DNA from 2 places in the Kineococcus sp. AC630 genome. Region 1 is predicted to be linked to the other one. Evidence: predicted binding sites of a transcription regulator. Region 1 holds the regulator's gene; the other holds the start of a gene.
What was found. Region 1 encodes LexA, which represses DNA repair genes until DNA is damaged. Its sites were predicted from a motif close to TCGAACANNTGTTCGA; they were not measured.
Positions count from the first base shown of each region.

Region 2: ruvA (Holliday junction branch migration protein RuvA) is a predicted target of LexA. The motif match lies at 3,069-3,084, and genes of this name have one in related genera.

Region 1 covers NZ_CEEDMJ010000038.1:1,345-6,821, reverse strand. The annotation lists gene hflX (GTPase HflX) at 1-747, shown strand, start outside; gene AC0I8G_RS24620 (ATP-dependent DNA helicase) at 844-2,931, shown strand; gene AC0I8G_RS24615 (aspartate/glutamate racemase family protein) at 2,963-3,646, shown strand; gene lexA (transcriptional repressor LexA) at 3,621-4,304, opposite strand; gene AC0I8G_RS24605 (methyl-accepting chemotaxis protein) at 4,551-5,477, opposite strand, start outside.
Region 2 covers NZ_CEEDMJ010000005.1:154,944-160,420, reverse strand. The annotation lists gene AC0I8G_RS07355 (glycosyltransferase family 4 protein) at 1-196, shown strand, start outside; gene pdxT (pyridoxal 5'-phosphate synthase glutaminase subunit PdxT) at 193-873, shown strand; gene AC0I8G_RS07345 (YebC/PmpR family DNA-binding transcriptional regulator) at 895-1,656, shown strand; gene ruvC (crossover junction endodeoxyribonuclease RuvC) at 1,732-2,364, shown strand; gene AC0I8G_RS07335 (dienelactone hydrolase family protein) at 2,283-2,999, opposite strand; gene ruvA (Holliday junction branch migration protein RuvA) at 3,108-3,698, shown strand; gene ruvB (Holliday junction branch migration DNA helicase RuvB) at 3,698-4,768, shown strand; gene yajC (preprotein translocase subunit YajC) at 4,942-5,304, shown strand; gene secD (protein translocase subunit SecD) at 5,400-5,477, shown strand, end outside.

The sequences.
Region 1 (5,477 bases):
AAGCTGCGCCGCGAGATCAAGGGCATGGGGACGGCGCGCGACGAGAAGCGCTCGCTGCGCCACGCCCGGGCGGTGCCGTCGGTGTCCATCGCCGGCTACACCAACGCGGGGAAGTCCTCGCTGCTGAACCGGCTCACGGGGGCGGGGGTCCTCGTCGAGAACGCCCTGTTCGCGACGCTGGACCCCACGGTCCGGCGGGCCCAGACGCCCGAGGGGCGGCCGTACACGCTGGCCGACACCGTCGGGTTCGTCCGTTCGCTGCCGCACCAGCTCGTCGAGGCCTTCCGCTCGACGCTGGAGGAGGTGGCGGAGTCCGACCTCGTGCTGCACGTCGTCGACGGGTCGCACCCGGACCCGGAGGGTCAGCTCGCTGCCGTGCGCAGCGTCCTCGCGGACGTGAACGCGCAGGACGTCCCGGAGCTCGTCGCGATCAACAAGGCCGACGTGGCCGACCCCGAGGTCCTGCAGCGCCTGCTGCGCAAGGAGAAGAACTCCATCGCGGTCTCGGCGCGTACCGGGGAGGGGATCGAGGAGCTCCTCGCCCGCGTCTCCTCGATGCTGCCGGTGCCCGACGTGGAGATGGACGTGGTCGTGCCCTACGACCGCGGTGAGCTGGTCAACCGGGTCCACACCACCGGCCAGGTGCTCTCCGAGGAGCACACCGCCGAGGGGACCCGGATGCTGGCCCGGGTGCGGCCGCGACTCGCGGCCGAGCTCGAGCAGTACAAGCTGTCCCGCACCGCCTAGCCGCGGTGTGACACCGCACCGTCCACAGCGCGTCGCCACCACGACGCGCTGTGGACGGTGACCCTCACCCGGTCCGGCTCGGGGGAGGATGGTCCCGTGAGCGCTTCGACCGACACCCCTACCGAGACCGGCGCCGAGACCACCACCGACGCCACCACCGACGCCACCACCGAGGTCGAGGGTCCCGAAGCCGCCCACCTGCTCGACGTCGTCGTCGACGCCCTCGGCGGTCAGCGCCGCGAAGGGCAGGCGCGGATGGCCCAGGCCGTCACCGACGCGATCCGCACCCGGCGCCACCTGCTCGTCCAGGCCGGCACCGGCACCGGCAAGTCGGTGGCCTACCTCGTGCCCGCCGTCGCGCACGCCGTGCACGCCGACCGCCGCGTGGTCATCACGACCGCCACGCTCGCCCTGCAGGCCCAGGTCGTGGAACGCGACCTGCCGCGCCTGGCCGCGGCGATCGCTCCGCAGCTGCACCGCGAACCCACCTGGGAGCTCCTCAAGGGGCGGTCCAACTACCTCTGCCGCAACAAGATCGACGGCGGCTTCCCCACCGACGAGGGCGCGCTCTTCGACATCGCCGCGCCCACCACCGACTCCTCCGCCGGGACTGACGGCCGGCTGGGCCGCGAGGTCGTCCGGTTGCGCGAGTGGGCGGAGACCACCACGAGCGGCGACCGCGACGAGCTCGACCCCGGGGTCAGCGACCGGGCCTGGAAGCAGGTCTCGGTCTCCGCCCGCGAGTGCCTGGGGTCCCAGCGCTGCCCCGTTGCGGCCGAGTGCTTCTCCGAACGGGTCCGGGCCCGCGCGCGCACCGTCGACGTCGTCGTCACCAACCACGCCATGACGGCCATCGACGCCCTTGAGAGCGGGGGGCAGTTGCTGCCCGAGCACGACGTCCTCGTCGTCGACGAGGCCCACGAGCTGGCCGACCGGGTGACGGCGGTCGCGACGGCGGAGCTGTCCGCCTCGGTGCTGCACGCGGCCTCTCGTCGGCTGCGCCGTTCCGCCGGGATCGTCTCGGAACACCTCGACGACGCGGCGATCGCGCTGGAGGCCGCCCTCGAGGACGCGCCCCCGGGGCGCCTGGACCGCTGGCCGGACCAGCTCGCCGACGCCGTCGTCGCTGTCCGGGACGCGGCCCGGACCGCGCTGAGCGACCTCAAGGACGCCTCCGAAGGGCAGGGCAAGGAGGAGGACGCCGAGTCCCGCGGGGCGCGTCACCTGGCCCGGGCCGCCGTCCAGGACGTGTTCTCCGTCGCCGAGCGCCTCGCGGAGGACGTCGGTCGGGGCGCCCAGGACAGCTACGACGTCGCCTGGGTGACCGCGGGTTTCGGCCCGGCCTCCCGTGCACCGTCCCTGCACATCGCACCCCTGTCGGTGGCGGGTCTGCTGAGGGAGAAGCTGTTCGCCGAACGCACCGTCGTCGCGACCTCGGCGACACTGACCCTCGGTGGCTCCTTCGACCCCGTCGCGGGCGCCTTCGGCCTCAAGGGGGAGAAGGGCTCGAAGACGCCGTGGACGGGGGTCGACGTGGGCAGCCCCTTCGACTACCCGAAGCAGGGGATCCTCTACGTCGCCCGGCACCTGCCGCCGCCGGGGCGGGCGGGTTCCACCGACGCCGTCTACGACGAGCTCGCCGCACTGGTCGAGGCGGCCGGGGGACGGACCCTCGGGCTGTTCTCCAGCCGCAAGGGAGCCGAGGAGGCCGTCGAGGCGCTGCGCAAGCGGCTGGGGACCCCCGTCCTCTGCCAGGGCGACGACCGGTTGCCGAAGCTCGTCCGGGACTTCACCGACGATCCCGCGACCTCGCTGTTCGGGACGATGTCGTTGTGGCAGGGCGTCGACGTGCCAGGACCCAGCTGTTCCCTCGTCGTCATCGACCGCATCCCCTTCCCCCGACCCGACGACCCGCTGATGTCGGCCCGTGCGCGGGCCGTCGACGCGGCCGGCGGCAACGGGTTCGTGTCCGTCTCGGCGGCCCACGCCGCGGTGCGCCTCGCCCAGGGGGCGGGGCGGTTGATCCGGGCCACCGGTGACCGCGGTGTCGTCGCGGTGCTCGACTCACGGCTCGCGACGGCCCGCTACGGCGGGTTCCTGCGCGACAGCCTGCCCGACTTCTGGTCCACCACCTCGACCCCCACCGTGCTGGAGGCGTTGCGGCGTCTGGGTAGCGGTGGCTGACGCCGTGCGTCCGGGGTGGCATGCTCGTGAGGTGGCCACCGTCGGCTTCCTGCACACCGCGCACGCCCACGTGCGCGCCTTCCGCGATCTCCTGAACGAGCGGGACGACACCGTCGCCGACCGTCACCTCGTCGACACGGGTCTGCTCACCACCGCGCGGGACCACGGGATCGACAGCGTCCGCCCGGCCTTGGCCGACCGGCTGCGCCGACTGGTGGGGGAGGGCGCGGACGTCGTCGTGTGCACCTGCTCGACCGTCGGCCCGACGGCCAAGTCCGTCGGTGCCGAGATGGGTCTGCGCGTCGTCCGGGTCGACCGCCCGATGGCCGAGGCCGCCGTCCTGGCCGGGCGGCGGATCGCGGTCGTGAGCTCGCTGGACGAGGCCGCGGCGACCGTGCTGCCGCTGCTGCGCGAGTGCGCGGAGACCACCGGTCGGGCCGTGCAGCTGATCGAGGTCCGCTGCCCGGACACCTGGTCGTCCTTCGAGTCCGGTGACGTCCTGACCTACACGACCGGGGTCGCGGAGGCCGTCCGGACTCAGGTGCGGGCGCTCGAGCCGCCTGTGGACGTCGTCGTCCTGGCGCAGGCGAGCATGGTCGACGCAGCGCCGTTGCTGCGCGACCTGCACGTGCCGGTCCTCACCTCGCCCCGGTTGGCGATCGAGGCGGCCGTCGAACTGGTGACCTCGCTCAAAGGCTTCGCAGCACGGCCGTGACCTTGCCGAGGATCGTCGCCTCGTCGCCGTCGATCGGGGCGAAGAGGGGGTTGCGGGGCATCAGCTGGACGTGACCGTCCTTGCGCTGCAGCACCTTCACCGTCGCCTCGCCGTCGATCATGGCGGCCACGACGTCGCCGTTCTCGGCCGTCGGCTGCTGGCGCACGACCACCCAGTCGCCGTCGCAGATGGCGGCGTCGATCATCGACTCCCCGACGACCTTGAGCATGAAGTGCTCGCCGGCGCCGACGAGCTGCGCGGGGAGCGCGAAGACGTCCTCGACCAGTTCCTCGGCGAGGATCGGGCCACCGGCGGCGATCCGGCCGACGACCGGGACGTAGCGCGGACGCGGGCGGCCGTCGGCCGCGGTGGCCTCGAACCCGTCGATGGTGCCGCGGGCCGACGCCGGCGAGACGACCTCGAGGGTCCGCGGACGGCGCGGGTCCTTGCGCAGGTAGCCCAGCTTCTCGAGGGTCTTCACCTGGTGCGCGACGCTGCTGGGGCTGGTGAGGCCGACGGCCTGACCGATCTCTCGCATGCTCGGCGGGTAACCCCGCTGCTCGACGCACTCCTGGATGGCGGCGAGCACCCGCCGCTGGCGGTGGGTGAGTCCGTCGCGGCCGTAGGGACCGTCGGGGAAGTGGTGGACCGAGGCCATCGGCGCCACCTGTCCGGTGTCGCCGGATCCGTCCAGCACGTCGGCCACGTCACTCTCCCTGTCGTTCCGCGTGAGTCGTACGACCGGGCCCCGTCCTGGGGTCCGATCCACGTCACGGTAGTCATCCGGGGGGCGAGGATCAAACACGTGTTCGAACCGGCGTGTCGTGAGACATGACAGGCACCACCGGACGACGCCGCCCCGCGGGGTGCGGGACGGCGCCGGTGGGTCCGGAGGCGGGGTGGATCAGGCGAGGGTGAAGTGGCTGACGAGCTCGCTGAGCTCGTTGGCGGTGCGCGAGACCTCCCCGGCGGTCGTGGCGGTGTGGGTCGCCCCCGCCGTCGTCTGATCCGCTGCGGCGGCGATGCCGGAGATGTTCAGCGCGATCTCCTGACTCCCGGAGGAGACCTCGGTGACGTTGCGGACCATCTCCGAGGTCGTCGCCGATTGCTCCTCCACCGCCGCGGCGATGGTGGCCTGCAGGCCGTCGATGCGGGCGATGACCTCGGTGATCTCCGCGATCGCGGAAGCCGCCTCGGCCGCGTCGGTCTGGGTGGCGTTGACGCGGGTGACGATGGACTCGGTGGCGCGCGCGGTCTGCTGGGCCAGTTCCTTCACCTCCCCGGCGACGACGGCGAAGCCCTTGCCCATCTCCCCGGCACGGGCGGCTTCGATGGTGGCGTTGAGGGCGAGGAGGTTGGTCTGTTCGGCGATGGAGGTGATGAGCTTGACGACGTCGCCGATCTCGCGGGAGGAGGCGGAGAGGCGGTCGAGGGTTTCGCTGGCTCCGGTGGCGGCGTGCACGGCGGAGGCGGCGGTGGCGGAGGCTTCGGCGGTGGAGGTGGCGATCTCGCGGATGGCGGAGGTCATCTGTTCTCCGGCGGCGGCGACGGTGCCGATGTTGGCGGAGATCTCTTCGGTGGCGGCGGAGACGACCTGGGTCTGGGTGGCGGACTCCTCCGCACCGGAGGAGAGCTGGGTGGCGACGGTGGTGAGTTCCTCGGAGGAGCCGGCGAGGGTGGCGGCGGAGTCGGAGATGCGGCGCATGGTGGTGTTGAGGCGGTCCATGGTCACGTCGACGGCGGTGCCGAGGCGGCCGACCTCGTCCTGGGTGTCGAGGCCCACGCGCTGGTCGAGGCGGCCGTCGGCGAGGCCCTGGACGACGGTGAGGGT
Region 2 (5,477 bases), on a different contig from region 1:
GGTGGAGGGCGCGCTGGCCCGCGACGACCGGCACCTGGCCGAGGTCCTGGCCGGCTGGGCGCTGGAACGCGGACGGGTGGACGAGATCCGCCGGCACAACGCCACGACCGATCCGCGGGTGACGTGGGCGCGGGTCCTGCCCGCCACCCTGGCCGCGTACGAGGCGGCCGGGGCGCGGCCTAGTCTTCGCGCGTGAGCGTTGGAGGAACCGGATCGGGAGGGCCTGACGTCGTCATCGGCGTCCTCGCCCTGCAGGGCGACGTCGGGGAACACGTCCGCGCGCTGGGCGCCGGGGGAGCGCGGGTCGTCACCGTCCGTCGCCTCGCCGAGCTGGAGAGCGTCGACGGTCTGGTCCTGCCCGGGGGCGAGTCGACGACGATCGACCGGTTGCTGCGGGTCTTCGAGCTCCGCGACGCCCTGCGGGCCCGGATCGCCGACGGGTTGCCGGTCTACGGCTCGTGCGCAGGGATGATCCTGCTGGCCGACCGGATCCTGGACGGGGGGAAGGGCCAGGAGACCCTCGGCGGGATCGACATCACCGTGCGGCGCAACGCCTTCGGACGCCAGGTCGACTCCTGGGAGGAGCTCCTCCCGCTCGAGGAGGTCACCCGCGGCGGACCGGCGGTCGAGGGGATCTTCATCCGGGCGCCGTGGGTCGAGGAGGCCGGTCCGGAGGTCACCGTGCTCGCCCGACTGAGCGCGGGGCCCGCCGCGGGTAGGATCGTCGCCGTGCGACAGGGCCGTCTGCTCGCCACGTCGTTCCACCCGGAGATCACCGGGGACGACCGGGTGCACCGCTACTTCGTGGAGATGGTCCGCGACAGCGTGGCGGCGACGACGGCCCGAGCGCACACACGTTTTTCGAGCAGGTAGAGCAACGGCGGAGGGAAGCAGATGTCCGGCCACTCCAAGTGGGCGACGACCAAGCACAAGAAGGCCGTCGTCGACGCCAAGCGCGCCAAGAGCTTCGCCCGACTGATCAAGAACATCGAGGTCGCGGCGCGCACGGGCGGCGGCGACGTCTCGGGCAACCCGACGCTCTTCGACGCGATCCAGAAGGCGAAGAAGACCTCCGTGCCCGCCGACAACATCGACCGTGCCGTCAAGCGCGGCTCCGGTGCCGAGGCCGGTGGCGCGGACTGGCAGACGATCATGTACGAGGGCTACGGCCCCAGCGGCGTCGCGCTCCTCATCGAGTGCCTCACCGACAACAAGAACCGTGCGGCCATGGAGGTCCGCACGGCGATGACCCGCAACGGCGGCTCGCTCGCCGACCCGGGGTCGGTGGCGTACATGTTCACCCGCAAGGGTGTCGTCGTCATCGGCAAGGAGGGCACCGACCTCACCGAGGACGGCGTCCTCGAGGCCGTGCTCGAGGCCGGGGCCGAGGAGGTCACCGACCAGGGCGACACCTTCGAGGTCGTCAGCGAGGCGACCGACCTGGGCGCCGTGCGCGACGCGCTGAAGGCCGCGGGGATCGAGTACGACTCCGCCGACGCCAGCTTCGTGCCCAGCGTCGAGGTGCCGCTGGACGCCGAGGGCGCGACGAAGGTCTTCCGCCTCATCGACGTGCTCGACGACTGCGACGACGTGCAGAACGTCTACGCGAACTACGACGTGTCCGACGACGTGATGGCGGCCCTCGAGGACGCCTGACCCACCGCCTCGACGCGCGCCGCTCCCCAGCGCGGCTCCCGGCCCCCACGACCGCTCCGTGCGATCGTGGGGGCCGTGCGTGTTCTAGCGGTCGACCCCGGGCTGACCCGGTGCGGCGTCGGGGTGATCGACGCGGTCCGCGCCGGACGTCGCGCCGAGCTCGTCGGCGTCGGCGTCATCCGGACCCCCGCCACCGATCCCGTGGCCTCCCGGCTGCTCGCGATCAGCGAGGGCCTCGACGAGTGGCTCGACACCCACCGCCCCGACGTCGTCGCCGTCGAACGCGTCTTCGCCCAGGCCAACGTCCGCTCCGTCATGGGGACCGCGCAGGCCGCCGGTCTGGTCCTCGTCGCCGCCGCGCGCCGGGGACTGCCCGTGGCGATGCACACGCCGAGCGAGGTGAAGGCCGCGGTGACCGGGTCGGGGCGGGCCGAGAAGGAGCAGGTCACCGTCATGGTCACCCGCATCCTCGGTCTCGACGCCCCGCCCCGGCCCGCGGACGCCGCCGACGCCCTCGCGCTGGCGTTGTGCCACCTCTGGCGGGGCGGGGCGACCTCCCGGCTGGAGGCCGCCGCGCACACCGCCCTCGTCACGGGCCGGCGCAACGCCTACGCGGAGGCGGAGGCTCAGGCGCGCTCGGCCGCGAGCCGACCCCGCAGGAAGTCCGTCGTGCGTTCCCAGGCCAGCTCGGCCGACTCGGGCCGGTAGCTCGGGCGTTCGTCGTTGTAGAACGCGTGCGGGGCGGGGTAGACCTCCATCGTCACCTCGACCCCCGCCTGCTCGCGGATGCGGGCCTCGGTGGCGCGCACACCCTCCAGCGGGACGGAGGTGTCCTCGGCGCCGTAGTGGCCCAGCACCGGCGCTCGCAGGCCGGAGTAGTCGGTGTCCGGGCCGGGGAGCCCGTACCAGGGCACCGCCGCGCCGATCCGGTCGCCCTGCTGCGCGGCCAGGGTCAGCACGAAGCCCCCGCCCATGCAGAAGCCGACGACCCCGGCGCGTTCCGAGGTGGTCCCGGGCAGGTCGAGCAGGTAGGTGACGGCCCCGGCGAGGTCGCGGGCCGCGTCCTCGGCGGGCAGGTCGGTGAGCAGCTGCGCCGCCTCGGCGGAGTCGTGGGTCGTGCGCCCGCCGTAGAGGTCCGGGGCCAGCGCCACGAAGCCCTCGCGGGCGAGGCGGTCGACGATGCCGGCGATGTGGTCGGTGAGGCCCCACCACTCCTGGACGACGATGACGCCCGGGCCGCTGCCGGACTCGGGGACGCGGAGGTAGCCGTGGGCGTGGCCGGACTCGGTGGCGCTGTCGAAGGTGACGTTCTGGCGGGGGTTCGCGGTCTTCTCGTGGGTCACGGCAGCACTCTGCCCCCAGGGTCTGCGCGGCGCGCCTGAGGGGTCGTGTCGCAGGGGCCGTCTAGCCTCTCGTACAAGTGTTCGTCGGGTGTCTCGGAGGTCGTGCTGGTGATCGCGTCGGTGCGTGGGCAGGTGCTCGCGGTGCGGCTGGACTCCGCGGTCGTGGAGGTGGGTGGCGTGGGGATGTTCGTCCTGGCCGCGCCCGCCACGCTGGCCGGTCTGCGCGTGGGCCAGGAGGCGTTGCTGCACACCACGTTGGTGGTGCGCGAGGACTCCCTGACGCTGTTCGGCTTCGCCGACGCGGACGAGAAGGAGGTCTTCGAGGTCGTGCAGACCGCCTCCGGGGTCGGGCCGAAGATGGCGCTGGCCATGCTGGCGGTGCACCGCCCCGACGGGATCCGCGCGGCCGTCGCGTCCGAGGACCACGCGGCCCTCGTCCGGGTGCCGGGCATCGGCAAGAAGACCGCCCAGCGCATCTGCCTGGAACTGGGGGACCGCCTCGGACCGCCCTCGGGGTCGATCGCGCCGGCGGCCTCGCCCTCGGGTGGGGACGCGCGCAAGGACCGGGTGGTCGAGGCCCTGGTCGGGCTGGGCTACCCGCTCAAGCAGGCCGGTGACGTCGTGGAGGTCGTGCTCGACGACGACCTCGACGTGCCCGGCGTCCTGCGGGCGGCGCTGCGCCACCTGTCGGGTCGCTGATGGAGGACCGGCTGGTGACGACGGGGGCCGACGAGCGTGAGCGCGCGGCCGAGTCCGCGCTGCGCCCCCACGGCCTCGACGAGTTCGTCGGGCAGAAGGTCGTGCGGGAGCAGCTCGCGCTCGTCCTCGACGCCGCCAAGGCGCGCGGGATGCCCAGCGACCACGTCCTCTTCTCCGGTCCGCCCGGGCTGGGCAAGACGACGCTGGCGATGATCGTGGCCTCCGAGATGGGCGCCCCGCTGCGCCAGTCCAGCGGTCCGGCGATCCAGCACGCGGGGGACCTCGCGGCGGTGCTGAGCTCGCTCGACGAGGGTGAGGTGCTGTTCCTGGACGAGATCCACCGGATGGCGCGCCCGGCCGAGGAGATGCTCTACATCGCCATGGAGGACTACCGCGTCGACGTCATCGTCGGCAAGGGCGCGGGGGCCACGGCGATCCCGCTGGAGCTGCCGAAGTTCACCCTGGTCGGGGCGACGACGCGGGCGGGCCTGCTCCCGGCGCCGCTGCGCGACCGGTTCGGCTTCACCGGCTACCTCGACTTCTACACGCCCGCGGAGCTCGTGCAGGTGTTGCGCCGCAGCGCTTCCCTGCTCGGGGTGCAGCTCACCGCGGAGGGGGCCGCCGAGATCGGCGGCCGCTCGCGGGGGACGCCCCGCATCGCCAACCGGTTGCTGCGCCGGGTCCGCGACTGGGCGCAGGTGCGGGGGTCGGGGATCGTCGACCGGCACGCGGCCCGGGCGGCGCTGGAGGTCTACGAGGTCGACGAGCGCGGCCTGGACCGCCTCGACCGGGCCGTGCTCGACGCGCTGTGCCGGCGCTTCGGCGGTGGACCGGTGGGCCTCTCGACCCTGGCCGTCGTCGTGGGGGAGGAGGCCGAGACCGTCGAGACGGTCGCCGAGCCCTTCCTGGTGCGCGAGGGGCTGCTGGGACGGACCCCGCGGGGTCGGATCGCCCTGCCCGACACCTGGGCCCACCTGGGACTCACCCCGCCCCGCGACGCGCCCGTGGGGGCGGCCTGGGCGTTCGCTCCCGAGGGTGACGAGGCCGACGAGGACCCCTCGCAACCCTGAGCGTCGCTGGGCTGGGCCGGACGGGTGAGCCTCTAGACTCCACGGGCGAGTCGGTCCCGGGTGGGTCCCTGCGGAACCTCACAGGGCCTCACCGCGTTGGGCCGGCCGTGCCGGCACCGGTCGGCGCAGGCACCGGTGAGTCGTCGATCCCGCCGGTGCGGAGAGGTTTTGTCGTGGGTGGTGGCAGCAGCCGGCTGTTCTTCCTGCTGATCATGGTCGCCCTGTTGGTGTTCATGTTCAGCCGGACGCGCAAGCAGCAGAAGGCTCAACAGCAGATGCAGTCCGGGGTCGCGCCCGGGGCCAGGGTCATGACGACCTCGGGCATGTTCGGGACCGTCGTGGAGATCGAGGGTGACGAGGTCGTCCTCGAGATCGCCCCCGGCCTGCAGACCCGGTGGACCCGCCGGGCCGTCGCCCGCGTGGTGGCGCCGACCGAGGTGGCTCCCCTCGAGGAGAGCGTGGACCCGGGCGACGGTGGTCTCAGCCTGCAGAAGCGCGACGACGACACCGCGGGCGGTGCCCCGCGCGCACAGTGACTACTGATAAGACAGCAGTCGTCCACTAGCAGTGACAAGCTTGCGCTGACCGGGTGAACATCCGTCACCCGGTGAGCGCCGTCCCGAGGTATTGAGTGTCCAACGACAGGCCGACGTCCACCAGCGGGTCCCCGAACCGGCCGCCCCGCGTGCGCCGCGGTGCGCCCATCCGC